DNA from 3 places in the Streptomyces sp. NPDC037054 genome. Region 2 is predicted to be linked to each of the others. Evidence: riboswitches for the same ligand, from Rfam matches in the RefSeq annotation. Region 2 holds a riboswitch; each other region holds the start of a gene.

Region 1 (4,185 bases), on a different contig from region 2:
GCGTCGCCCAGCAGGCGGCTCAGTCCGGCGGCCAGCGCGCCGGCGTCGCCGGGCGGCACCGCCAGGCACGTCTCGCCGTCGCGCCCGGCGACCTCGGGAATGGCGCCGCCGGTCGTGGCGAGCAGCGGCGTGCCGGTGGCCATGGCCTCGGCGGCGGGCAGCGAGAAGCCCTCGTACAGCGACGGCACGCACGCGACCTGCGCCGAGCGCACCAGGTCGACCAGTTCGGCGTCCGAGATGCCCTTGACGAAGCGGACGGCGCCGTCGAGCCCGTACCGCTCGACCGCCTTGGCGACGGGCCCGCCCGTGGGCCGCTTGCCGACGACGACGAGGTGGGCGTCGGGGTGCTCGGTGCGCACCTTCGCCAGCGCCTCGACCAGGAACACCAGCCCCTTGAGCGGCACGTCCGCGCTGGACGTCGTCACGATCCGCCCCGGCACCTGCGGCACCGACGGGTCGGGCGAGAACAGGTCGGTGTCGGCGCCGATGTGGACGACGTGGACGCGGTCGTCCCGTACGCCGAGGTGGTCGACGATCTCCTGGCGGGAGGAGCCGGACACGGTCAGCACGGACGGCAGGCGGCGCGCGACGCGCTTCTGCATGCGGGTGAAGGCGTACCAGCGGCGCACCGCGTACCGGCGGCGCCGGCTCCGCGCCGCGTCCAGCTCCAACTGCCGGTCGACGGTGATGGGGTGGTGGATGGTGGTCACCAGGGGCGCGCCGATGTCGCCGAGCAGGCCGTAGCCGAGCGTCTGGTTGTCGTGGACGACGTCGAACTCGCCGCGCCGGGCGCGCAGATGGCGGCGGGCGCGCAGCGAGAAGGTGAGCGGCTCGGGGAAACCGCCGGTCCACATCGTGGCCACTTCGAGGGCGTCGATCCAGTCGCGGTACTCGTCCCGCTTCGGAGTGCGGAAGGGGTCCGGCTGGCGGTAGAGGTCGAGGCTCGGCAGCTCGGTGAGGACAGGTCCGCCGCCCGCGCCCGGTCCCGGACCTCCGTCTGTGCCTGTGCCGTCGACGACGTCGAGGACCGGATACGGCTGGGCTCCGATGACCTCCACGCGGTGTCCGAGCCGGGCCAGTTCGCGCGAGAGGTGCCGGACGTAGACGCCCTGGCCGCCGCAGAACGGGTTTCCCTTGTACGTGAGGAGCGCGATGCGGAGCGGTCGCCCGCCGTCGGCAGCGAGGCCCTCCGGGGACGCCGCCTCCCTGGCCTCAGCGGTCACTCTGGGCCCCCTTCTCCCTGCACTGTCCCGCGAGATTACGACGGGACGCTAATCTAGAACAAGTTTCAGACTTGATCGTTCAAGAGGCTCCGAATCTACCGGCAGGTAGGGGCGCTGTGGCCAGTGGATCGGGTGATTCGCGCCACGGCGCGCAACCCTGGCATGCTGTGCGATCACTCGCCCTCACCGACTGTCACGGAACGCACGGGAACGCACGGGAACGGACGGGACGGCACCATGGCTGCGGGATCCACAGCGGAGGCGGGCGCGGCGGGACCGGCCGCGGCCCCGCTGACCGAACGGCAGGAGGCGCGCCGCCGCCGCATCCTGCGCGCGACCGCGCAACTGGCCGCGCGGGGCGGGTTCGACGCGGTGCAGATGCGGGAGGTCGCGGAGTCCTCACAGGTCGCCCTCGGCACGCTGTACCGGTACTTCCCGTCCAAGGTCCATCTGCTCGTCGCGACGATGCAGGACCAGCTGGCGCGGCTGCACGGCACCCTCCGCAAGCATCCGCTGGCGGGCGAGACGGCGGCCGACCGGATCGCGGAGACCCTCATGCGCGCCTTCCACTCCCTCCAGCGCCGGCCGCATCTGGCGGAGGCCATGGTCCGGGCCCTGACCTTCGCGGACCGCAGCGTGAGCGCGGAGGTGGAACAGGTCTCACGCCGGACCACGGCGATCATCCTGGAGGCGGCGGGCCGCCCGGCCCCGACCCCCGACGAGCTCTCCGCGATCCGCGTCATCGAGCACACCTGGCACTCGGCCCTCATCACGTGGCTGTCGGGCCGGGCGTCGATAGCGGAGGTGCAGAGGGACATCGAGACGGCGTGCCGCCTCATCGACCTGACGGCGCCGGGGATGGGGGCGGGGACAGCGACGGGGCGGGAGGGGTAGCCGTTCCGGTTCCGGTTTCGGTTCCGCTCCCGGTTCCGGTTCCGGTTTCGGTTCCGGTTCCGGCAGTCGCCCATCTCACCTCGGCGCCTTCCCTACGGCCGGGTAGAGTGGCCAGTCGTCATCACACCCGTACGGGGGGAAGCCGGTGCAATTCCGGCGCTGACCCGCAACCGTGAACCACCAGGGCCCCGCCCGGTGGTGAGCCGGATCGCCCCGCACGGTTCGTGAACGGCTCACGTGCCCGGCAGTCCGCCGGAGCACGGCACCGTCGAGGTATACGGAGCCGAGCCGCCGGGGGTGCCCCGTGCTGCCCGGCTCCCCGCAGGGAGAGGCACCCGCCGATCATGAACGTCCGCCGCAGCGCCGCGGTCCTGGCCGCCACCGCCGTGATCGGTGCCGCCGCACCGGCCGCCGCCGACTCGTCCCCGTCGCCGTCGCCGTCCGCGGCCCTCCCGTCCGGCCTGTACGGCAAGACGGACCCGACGTACGACGGCGTCTGGCGCCAGTCCCTCGCCCTGCTCGCCCAGCACACGGTGAAGGTGACGCCCGCGCCGAAGGCCGTCGACTGGCTGGTGCGCCAGCAGTGCGCGAACGGCGCGTTCGCCCCGTTCCGCGCCGAGCCGGCCAAGCCGTGCGACGCCAAGACGACGGTCGACACGAACAACACGGCCGCCGCCGTCCAGGCCCTGACCGCGCTCGGCGGCCACGACGCCGCCGCCGACAAGGCCGTCGACTGGCTGAAGTCCGTGCAGAACGAGGACGGCGGCTGGGGCTACGTCCCCGGCGGCGCCAGCGACACGAACTCCACGTCCGTGGTCATCGGCGCGCTCGCGGCGGCCGGGGAGAAGCCGGCGGAGGTCGTGAAGGGCGGGAAGTCTCCCTACGCGGCCCTGCTGAAGCTCTCGCTGCCCTGCGAGGGCGAGGGCAAGGACGCGGGCGCGTTCGCCTTCCAGCCGGACAAGAAGGGCACGTTGGCCGCCAACGCCGACGCCACCGCCGCCGGTGTCCTCGGCGCCCTCGGCGAGGGCCTGGTGGTCGACGCGGCCGAGAAGCCCGACACGGCCGTCGAGCCCTCCTGCTCCGACGCCGGCGAGGCCACCCCGGAGCGGGCCGCCGCCAACGGCGTCGCGTACCTCGCCAAGTCCCTCGCGAAGAACGGCCACTTGACGCTGGCCGGCACGGGCGGCCCCGACCACGGCAACACCGCCGACGCCGTCGTCGCCCTCGCCGCACAGGGTGCCGACCGCCAGGCGGCCAAGGCCCTGGACTGGCTGAAGCGGAACTCCGCGGCCTGGGCCGAGCAGAGCGGCCCCGCGGCGTACGCCCAGCTCGTCTTCGCGGCCCACGCCACGGGCACGGACCCGCGCGACTTCGGCGGCAAGGACCTGGTGAAGCAGCTGAACGCGACGGGACCGGCCCCGCAGGCGGAGAAGGGAGACAGCGAGGAGGCCGGGAAGAAGGGGGAGGAGACGAAGGAAGACTCCCCGTTCGGCGTCTGGTGGTACGTGGGCGTCTGCGTGGTCATCGGCATCGGCTTCGGCTTCCTGCTCAGCGGCCGCCGGAAGCAGCAGCCGTGACCGGCCGCCGTTCGCGGGCCCTGCTCCTGGCCGCGCTCGTGCTGTGCGCGGGCGTCGGCACGGGCGTGGGCGCGGGCCCGGCACAGGCCGCCGGTTACCGCTACTGGTCCTTCTGGGACCGCGCCGGCGACGGCTGGACGTACGCCACCCAGGGCCCGGCCACGGCCCGCCCCTCCGACGGCGACGTCCAGGGCTTCCGCTTCGCGGTGAGCGAGAACTCCGGCAACGCGGCCCAACCGCGCGGCGCCGCCGACTTCGCGACGATCTGCGCGTCCACCCCGAAGCGGGAGGGCAGGAAGCGGATCGCCCTGGTCCTCGACTTCGGCACGCGGCAGGACGCCCCGGCCGGGGAGACCCCACCCGCCCCGCGCACGGCCTGCGCGAGCGTCTCCCCCGACGCGACGACGTCCGACGCCCTGTCGACGGTGGCCAAGCCCCTCCGCTACGACACGAACGCCCTGCTGTGCGCGATCGGGGGCTATCCGGAGCGG
Region 2 (4,185 bases):
CCACGACGCGGGCGGCGATGTCGGCCCAGATCAGGAAGACCGCGCCGCCGAGCGCGGCCGTGGGCAGGACGCGCCGGTGGTCGCCGCCGACGACGAGGCGCACGATGTGCGGCAGCATCAGCCCGACGAAGCCGATCGGTCCGCACGCCGCGACGAGGACGCCGGTGACGAGGGAGAGCAGGACGAACATGCGGGCGCGGAAGCGGGCCACGTCCAGACCCATGGTGGTCGCGGCCTCCTCGCCGGCGAGCAGCAGGTTCAGGTTGCGGGCCTGGACCGTGAGGATGCCGATGCCCAGGAGCAGGGCGGCGCCGGGCAGCCACAGGGCGCCCCAGTCGACGCCTCCGAGGCCGCCGAGGGTCCAGGCGAGGACGGCGCGGGTCTCGTTGCCCCGGTCGGTGGTGAGCAGCACCAGGTCCAGCACGGCGGTGAGCACGGCGGCGACGGCGACACCGGAGAGGACCAGCCGCGCGGACGTGATCCGACCGCCGGTGCGGGCGGTGGAGTAGACGAGCAGCAGCGCTCCGAGCGCACCCGCGAACGCGGCGACCGACAGCGACACCGGCCCGAACCAGGTCACCCCGAACACGATCACCGCGACGGCGCCGAGGGACGCCCCGGAGGAGACACCGAGCAGGTAGGGCTCGGCGAGGGGGTTGCGGATCAGGGCCTGCAGGGCGGTGCCCACGACCGCGAGTCCGGCGCCCGCCACGGCCCCGAGGAGCACGCGCGGCGCGCGCACGTCCAGCACGATGGTCTCCCGCGCGCGAGACCAGTTGGGTGCCGACCAGTCGGCGCCCAGCGCGTGCGTCACGATGCCCCACACCTGCCCGGGCGGGACCCGCACCGAGCCGATGGCGAGACCGGCCGTGACGGACACCACCAGCAGGACGGCCAAGAGGACGAGCGTGACCGCGAGACCGGCCGGGCCCACCCGTCCGTCGCCCTGCCGCCGCCCGCTCACGGTCCGCTCGGTACCGGTACCGGTACCGGTACCGGCGACCGGGGCCGTCACGCGAAGCTCTCGGGGTGCAGTCCGCGGGCCAGATCCTCCACCGCGTACGCGGACCGCACGCCGACCAGGGTGGCGGTCAGCGGCAGGACGACGAACCGCTTGTTCTTGATCGCGGGGACGTCCTTGAGGGCGGGCCGGGAGAGCAGGAACTCCTTCTTCCGTTCGACGCTTCCGGCGCCGGCGTAGTCGTAGACGGCGATGACCTCCGGCTTGCGCTCGACGACCTGCTCCCACGAGACGTCACCGAAGACGTCGTCGAGGTCGGCGAAGACGTTGCGGCCGCCGGCCAGCCGGATGAGGTCGGTGCCCAGGCTCTTGCCGCCCGCGGTGAACGCGGCCTTGTCACCGCTGTCGTAGACGAAGACGGGTACCTCGGTGGCGCCCTCGACGGCGGTGGTGGCCTTGTCGACCCGCGCCTGAAGCGCGGAGACCAGCTTGTCCGCCCGGTCGGGCACGCCGAAGATCCGGCCGATCGTGCGGACTTCCTCGTAGGTGTCCTTCATCGTGACCCGCTCCTTGCCGCAGTATTCGCGGTTGAGGTGGGTGTCGATGCCGGCATCGGCGAACGCCTCGCGGGAACGGCCCTCGTTCTCGGTGAAGGCGCTGCCGTAGCCGCCGTAGACGAGGTCCGGCTCGGCCTCCAGGACCGTCTCGAACGACGGTTCCCTCTGGGCCAGTTGCGGGATCGCCTCGTAGTCGTCCTTCAGTTCGGGCAGGACGGGGGAGTCGGGGAAGGCGGTGCCCACCATGCGGTCCTTCAGACCGAGGGAGAGCATGAGTTCCGCCGGGTGCTGGTGGATGGTGACGACGCGGGAGGGCGGCCCGTCGTACGTCGTCCTCACACCGCAGTTGTCGATGGTGACGGGGAAGCCGTCGGCCGGAGACGCCGTGGCCTTCGCGTCCTGGCCGGTGTGCTGCGACGAGCCGCAGCCGGCGCTCAGCAGGGCCGCCGACAGGGCGACGGCCGCGGCGCGCAGGGCGTGGCGCCTTCGGACACGGGTGAACAGCGGGGGACGGAACGTGCCGTCGTACACGTGAAGCCTCCTGGGGAGTCCGCGCTCCTCGGAACGGGCCCGCGACAGGCCAGTGTCCTGACTCCCGGATCGACGCTCCCCCCTGCCTTCCCGCGCGGTGCGCAGTGGCGTGGAGAAGGGGTGCACTCCCCGGTCACAGTGGCGGGACCGTGCCGGATTCGCACCGGCTTCCTGTTCTCCCGTCGCGGCGATGACCCGGTGATACTACGGTCCGTCGAGCTCAGGTCAAAAGGGCGCGGGGGCTCGCTCGCACGCCCCGAGCCTGCCGTCAAGCCTCGCGGACCGCCCGCAGCACCAGCCGTCCGGCGTGCTCGTCGTGGGGGAAGCACGAACCGGGCTCGGTCGGCCCCGAACTCCAGGTCCCGCGCCCGAAGGGCCCAGCCTGGGTCACGGTCATGCTCGGTCTGCTGCGGTCCGGGCCGGGCCCCGCCCGGTTGCCGATGTCCCCGCGGACAACTGGTGCGCTGCGAGGCCCCGTTGGCGTGGGCCGAGCGACTGTGGGTGGGTTTCGCGGACACTCGGCGGAGAGCGACGTCTGCGTCGAACCGGGCTCGCAGTTCGTCATCAACCGCCAGGGGTGAGGCCCATGAGAACCTCGGAAACCTGACAACCCCGACGGGACTCCGCCCTCGGGTGAGCAGACCCGGCGCCCGCCGCACCACGCGGCGCCCGCCGCACCACGCGGCGGGCGCCGTACTGCTCACTCCTTCGGCAGCTCCAGCTCGAACCACACCACCTTGCCCGTGCTCACCCGCGTCGCGCCCCAGCGGTCGGCCAGCTGGTCGACCAGCCACAGGCCCCGGCCGCCCTCGTCGCTCAGCTGCGCCTCGCGCATCCTCGGCACCTGCGGCGAGTCGTCGCCGACCTCGCAGCGCAGCACGTCCGTGCGCAGGATCCGCAGGCTGATCGGGCGGTTGGCGAACCGCACGGCGTTCCCGATCACTTCGCTGACCAGCAACTCGGTGGTCTCCAGCAGGGAGTCGAGGCCCCAGCGGCGCAGCGCCCTGCGGGCCAGCCGGCGGGCCTGGCCGGCGGTCCGCGGATGGGGCGCCAGATACCAGTACGTCACGGTCGCCGGCTCCACGCCCTCCAGCCGGGCGGCGAGCAGCGCCACGTCGTCGTGCCGGTCGCCGTGGCCCAGGGTGCGCAGCGCCTCGTCGCACAGCGACTCCAGGGGCGGCGGCCCGGCCGGGTGGGCGGCGGCGTGGTCGTCCAGCCGCGCGACCAGCTGCTCCACGCCGGTCTGGAGGTCCGAGCCGCGCGACTCGACGAGGCCGTCCGTGTACAGCAGCAGCGTCGCCCCGGCCGGCGCCGGCATCTCCGTCGACTCGAAGGCGCAGCCGCCGACGCCGATCGGCACGCCGGTCGGGATCTTCATGATCTCGGCGGTGCCGTCCGGGTGCACGAGCAGCGGCGGGGGGTGGCCCGCGTTGGCCATCAGCAGCCGCTGCCGCACGGGGTCGTACAGCACGTAGAGGCAGGTCGCCATGTGCTGGCCGCCCAGCCGCTCCGCCTGTTCGTCCAGGTGGTGCATGACCTCGGCCGGGGGCAGGTCGAGGCCGGCCAGGGTCTGCACGATGGTGCGCAGCTGGCCCATGATCGCCGCGGAGGTCACGGAGTGCCCCATCACGTCGCCGATGACGAGGGCGACGCGGCTGCCGGGCAGCGGAATCGCGTCGTACCAGTCGCCGCCGACCTGCGCCGTGCGGGAGGCCGGGAGGTACCGGCTGGCGAGCCGCACGCCGGTCGGCTCGGGCAGCGACTGGGGCAGCATCGTGCGCTGCAGCGCGTCCGCGACGAACGCCTCGTGCCCGTGCCGCTCGGCCTTGTCGATGCCGAGGGCGGTGAGGGTGGCGAGCTGGGAGGCGACGAACAGGTCGTCGTCGGTGAAGGCCGGGCGGTGGGCCTCGCGGGTGAGGACGACGACGCCCATGGCGTGGTCGCGGCCGAGGAGCGGCGCGACGATCGAGCGGCGCCCGCGCGGGCCCGCCTCGGCTCCCAGCATGTCCGCCAGGACGGCGGCGGTCGCCGGGGAGTCCCCGAACACGGGCCGGCCGCCCCGCAGCAGCCCGGCGAGGCGGCGGGCCACGTCCGGGGGCACGGCGCCACCCGGGTGCGACGTGCCGTGCGCGCGCA
Region 3 (4,185 bases), on a different contig from region 2:
CACTCGCCGTCTTCATCTTCTTCTTCGTGCTCGTCACGGTCATGGGCTTCCTGGCCGCCCGCTGGCGCAAGGCCGCGAACGAGCACAGCCTCGACGAGTGGGGCCTGGGCGGCCGGTCGTTCGGCACCTGGGTCACCTGGTTCCTGCTCGGCGGCGACCTGTACACCGCGTACACGTTCGTGGCCGTACCGGCGGCGATCTACGCGGCGGGCGCGGCGGGCTTCTTCGCGGTGCCGTACACGATCCTGGTGTACCCGCTGATCTTCACCTTCCTGCCGCGGCTGTGGTCGGTGTCGCACAAGCACGGCTACGTGACGACGTCCGACTTCGTGCGCGGCCGGTTCGGCTCGAAGGGCCTGTCGCTGGCCGTCGCGCTGACCGGCATCCTGGCGACGATGCCGTACATCGCGCTCCAGCTGGTCGGCATCCAGGCCGTGCTGGACGTGATGGGGGTCGGCGGCGGCGAGAACACCAACTGGTTCATCAAGGACCTGCCGCTGCTGATCGCCTTCGGTGTGCTCGCGGCGTACACGTACTCGTCGGGTCTGCGGGCCCCGGCGCTCATCGCGTTCGTCAAGGACACCCTGATCTACATCGTGATCGCCGTGGCGATCATCTACATCCCGATCAAGCTGGGCGGCTTCGACGACATCTTCGCCAAGGCGGGCGAGGCGTTCTCGGAGACCAACCCGGCGACGGGCGCGCCGCGCGGCTCGCTGGTGCCGGCCGAGGCGGGCCAGTGGACGTACGCCACGCTGGCGCTGGGCTCCGCGCTCGCGCTGTTCATGTACCCGCACTCGATCACGGCGACGCTGTCCTCGCGCAGCCGTGACGTGATCCGCCGCAACACCACGATCCTGCCGCTGTACTCGCTGATGCTGGGCCTGCTGGCGCTGCTCGGCTTCATGGCGATCGCGGCCGGCATCAAGGTGCAGAACGGCCAGCTGGCGATCCCCCAGCTGTTCGAGACCATGTTCCCGGACTGGTTCGCGGGCGTGGCCTTCGCGGCGATCGGCATCGGCGCCCTGGTCCCGGCGGCGATCATGTCGATCGCGGCGGCGAACCTCTTCACCCGCAACATCTACAAGGACTTCATCAAGCCCGACGCGACCCCGGCGGAGGAGACCAAGGTCTCCAAGGTGGTCTCGCTGCTGGTGAAGGTGGGCGCGTTGGCCTTCGTCCTGACCATGGACAAGACGGTCGCGATCAACTTCCAGCTGCTGGGCGGCATCTGGATCCTGCAGACCTTCCCGGCCCTGGTCGGCGGCCTGTTCACCCGCTGGTTCCACCGCTGGGCGCTGCTCGCCGGCTGGGCGGTCGGCATGCTCTACGGCACGATCGCGGCGTACGGCGTGGCCTCCCCGACGCAGAAGCACTTCGGCGGCTCCTCGAAGGAGATCCCCGGCATCGGCGAGATCGGCTACATCGGTCTCACCGCGTTCGTGCTGAACGTCGTCGTCACGGTGGTCCTCACCTTCGTCCTCAAGGCCGCCAAGGCCCCCGAGGGCGTCGACGAGACCAAGCCGGAGGACTACACGGCCGACGCGGGCGACCCGGGCGTCCAGGTGGAACTCCCGCCGGCGACGGCGGGCTCGGCCCACTGAGGCCCGCCCCCAAGGAGAGCGACTCGGGCCGCCGGGAAAACCGGCGGCCCGTTGTCGTACCCGTCCGGCACACTCGCCGTATGGACATCGTGATCCGGCAGGCGCTGCCCGGCGAGTTCGAGACCCTCGGTGAGATCACCGCACAGGCCTACCTCCGTGACGGCCTGCTGGACTTCGGGGAGAGCGATCCCTACCTTGCCGAGTTGCGCGACGTCGCCAAGCGCGCGGCACACGCCGAGGTGCTCGTCGCCGCGCGGAACGACACCCTGCTCGGCGGCGTCACGTTCGTGCCGTCCGGCGGGCCGATGGCCGAGATCGCCGGCCCTTCGGAGGCCGCGATACGCATGCTCGCCGTGGACCACGCCGCCCGGGGCCGCGGGGTCGGCGAGGCCCTCGTGCGTGCCTGTGCCGACCGCGCCCGCGCCCTGCCGGGCTGCACGGGCGTGGTGCTCTCCACGCAGCGCACCATGCACACCGCGCACCGGCTCTACGAACGGCTGGGGTTCGTGCGCACGCCGGAGCTCGACTGGAACCCCCGGCCCGATCTCCTCGACATCCAGCTACTCGCCTACCGACTGACACTCTGACACAACATCTGGGGGTGCTTCGGCAGCCCGGCACAAGATGTATGCTCGTGCTCGCTGTCGCCGCAGGGGAATCCGGTGCGAATCCGGAACTGTCCCGCAACGGTGTACTCGCGTGTTTCCGCACGCCTGTCCAGTCCGAGGACCTGCCGACGGCGCGCCCGGCCGTCCGGCCCGGCGCATGACGTCCGGGCCTCGTGGAATGGGCCGGTGGACGCGACGCCGCGTGCGCTCGTGAGCTGCCCCCGTCCCTCGCCGAGGCCCCGTGCCGAGCGAGGGAGAGCCCCACGTGACCATCGCGCCAGCCGATCCGGCTTCAGCGACCCAGGTGCCCGACGACGGTCCGGGTGCCGCGTTGCTGCGGAACCTGACCGAGCTGACCGCCGACCTGCCCGACGCCGACCCCGGCCGGGTCGCCGCCGCGGCGCTGCGGGGCCGGTCGGCGCACGCGGACGAGGCCGAACTGCGCGAGCTGGCCACGGAGGCCGCCGCGGGCCTGATCTCGGAGGACCCCGCCTACTCGAAGCTGGCCGCCCGGCTGCTCGCGATCGGCATCCGCGCCGAGGCCGCCTCGCAGGGCGTCACCGTCTTCACCGAGTCCGTCGCCACCGGCCACCGCGAGGGCCTCGTCGCGGACCGGACCGCCGACTTCGTCCGCCTGCACGCGGCCCGGCTGGACGCGCTGATCGACCCGGCCGCCGACGACCGCTTCGGCTACTTCGGCCTGCGCACCCTGCACAGCCGCTACCTGCTGCGGCACCCGACCACCCGCAAGGTCGTGGAGACGCCCCAGCACTTCCTGCTGCGCGTCGCCGCCGGTCTCGCCGAGGACGACACGCCCCGCGCCGTGGACGAAGTCGCGGCGCTCTACCGCCTGATGAGCCGCCTCGACTACCTGCCCTCCTCCCCCACCCTCTTCAACTCCGGCACCCGGCACCCCCAGATGTCGTCCTGCTACCTCCTCGACTCCCCCAAGGACGAGTTGGACTCCCTCTACGACCGCTACCACCAGGTCGCCCGCCTCTCCAAGCACGCCGGCGGCATCGGCATCGCCTACTCCCGGGTCCGCGCCCGCGGTTCGCTGATCCGCGGCACCAACGGCCACTCCAACGGCATCGTCCCGTTCCTGAAGACGCTGGACGCCTCGGTCGCCGCCGTGAACCAGGGCGGCCGGCGCAAGGGGGCGGCCGCCGTCTACCTGGAGACCTGGCACGCGGACATCGAGGAGTTCCTGGAGCTGCGCGACAACACCGGCGAGGACGCCCGGCGCACGCACAACCTGAACCTGGCGCACTGGGTGCCGGACGAGTTCATGCGCCGCGTGAACGCCGACGAGCAGTGGTCGCTGTTCTCCCCGTCGGACGTGCCCGAACTGGTCGACCTGTGGGGCGCGGAGTTCGACGCCGCGTACCGGGCGGCGGAGGCGAAGGGCCTCGCGCGCAAGGCGCTGCCCGCCCGTGAGCTGTACGGCCGCATGATGCGCACCCTCGCGCAGACCGGCAACGGCTGGATGACCTTCAAGGACACCGCCAACCGCACCGCCAACCAGACCGCGACGCCCGGCCGGGTCGTGCACTCCTCCAACCTGTGCACGGAGATCCTGGAGGTCACCGACGACGGGGAGACGGCGGTGTGCAACCTGGGGTCGGTCAACCTCGGCGCGTTCGTGGCCGGTTCGGACATCGACTGGGAGCGGCTGGACGAGACCGTCCGCACCGCCGTCACCTTCCTCGATCGCGTCGTGGACATCAACTTCTACCCGACCGAGCAGGCGGGCCGGTCCAACGCCCGCTGGCGCCCCGTCGGCCTCGGCGCGATGGGTCTCCAGGACGTCTTCTTCAAGCTGCGCCTGCCCTTCGACTCCCCCGAGGCCCGCGCCCTGTCGACGCGCGTCGCCGAGCGGATCATGCTCGCCGCGTACGAGGCGTCCGCCGACCTCGCCGAGCGCAACGGCCCGCTTCCCGCCTGGGACGAGACCCGTACCGCCCGCGGCGTGC

The links. Region 2 has a riboswitch for cobalamin ahead of ACZ7D7_RS28825 (ABC transporter substrate-binding protein). Riboswitches for the same ligand answer to the same signal wherever they lie in the genome.
Region 1: another riboswitch for cobalamin. It lies ahead of ACZ7D7_RS33735 (prenyltransferase/squalene oxidase repeat-containing protein); the one in region 2 lies ahead of ACZ7D7_RS28825 (ABC transporter substrate-binding protein).
Region 3: another riboswitch for cobalamin. It lies ahead of ACZ7D7_RS01155 (ribonucleoside-diphosphate reductase subunit alpha); the one in region 2 lies ahead of ACZ7D7_RS28825 (ABC transporter substrate-binding protein).

The regions. Positions count from the first base shown of each region.
Region 1 is NZ_JBVJSJ010000025.1:4,927-9,111, reverse strand. It holds gene ACZ7D7_RS33745 (glycosyltransferase family 4 protein) at 1-1,223, opposite strand, end outside; gene ACZ7D7_RS33740 (TetR family transcriptional regulator) at 1,461-2,117, shown strand; cobalamin riboswitch at 2,201-2,327, shown strand; gene ACZ7D7_RS33735 (prenyltransferase/squalene oxidase repeat-containing protein) at 2,462-3,694, shown strand; gene ACZ7D7_RS33730 (SCO2322 family protein) at 3,691-4,185, shown strand, end outside.
Region 2 is NZ_JBVJSJ010000014.1:117,829-122,013, reverse strand. It holds gene ACZ7D7_RS28830 (FecCD family ABC transporter permease) at 1-964, opposite strand, end outside; gene ACZ7D7_RS28825 (ABC transporter substrate-binding protein) at 1,012-2,049, opposite strand; cobalamin riboswitch at 2,080-2,258, opposite strand; gene ACZ7D7_RS28820 (SpoIIE family protein phosphatase) at 2,750-4,185, opposite strand, start outside.
Region 3 is NZ_JBVJSJ010000001.1:251,449-255,633, forward strand. It holds gene mctP (monocarboxylate uptake permease MctP) at 1-1,604, shown strand, start outside; gene ACZ7D7_RS01150 (GNAT family N-acetyltransferase) at 1,685-2,191, shown strand; cobalamin riboswitch at 2,195-2,356, shown strand; gene ACZ7D7_RS01155 (ribonucleoside-diphosphate reductase subunit alpha) at 2,478-4,185, shown strand, end outside.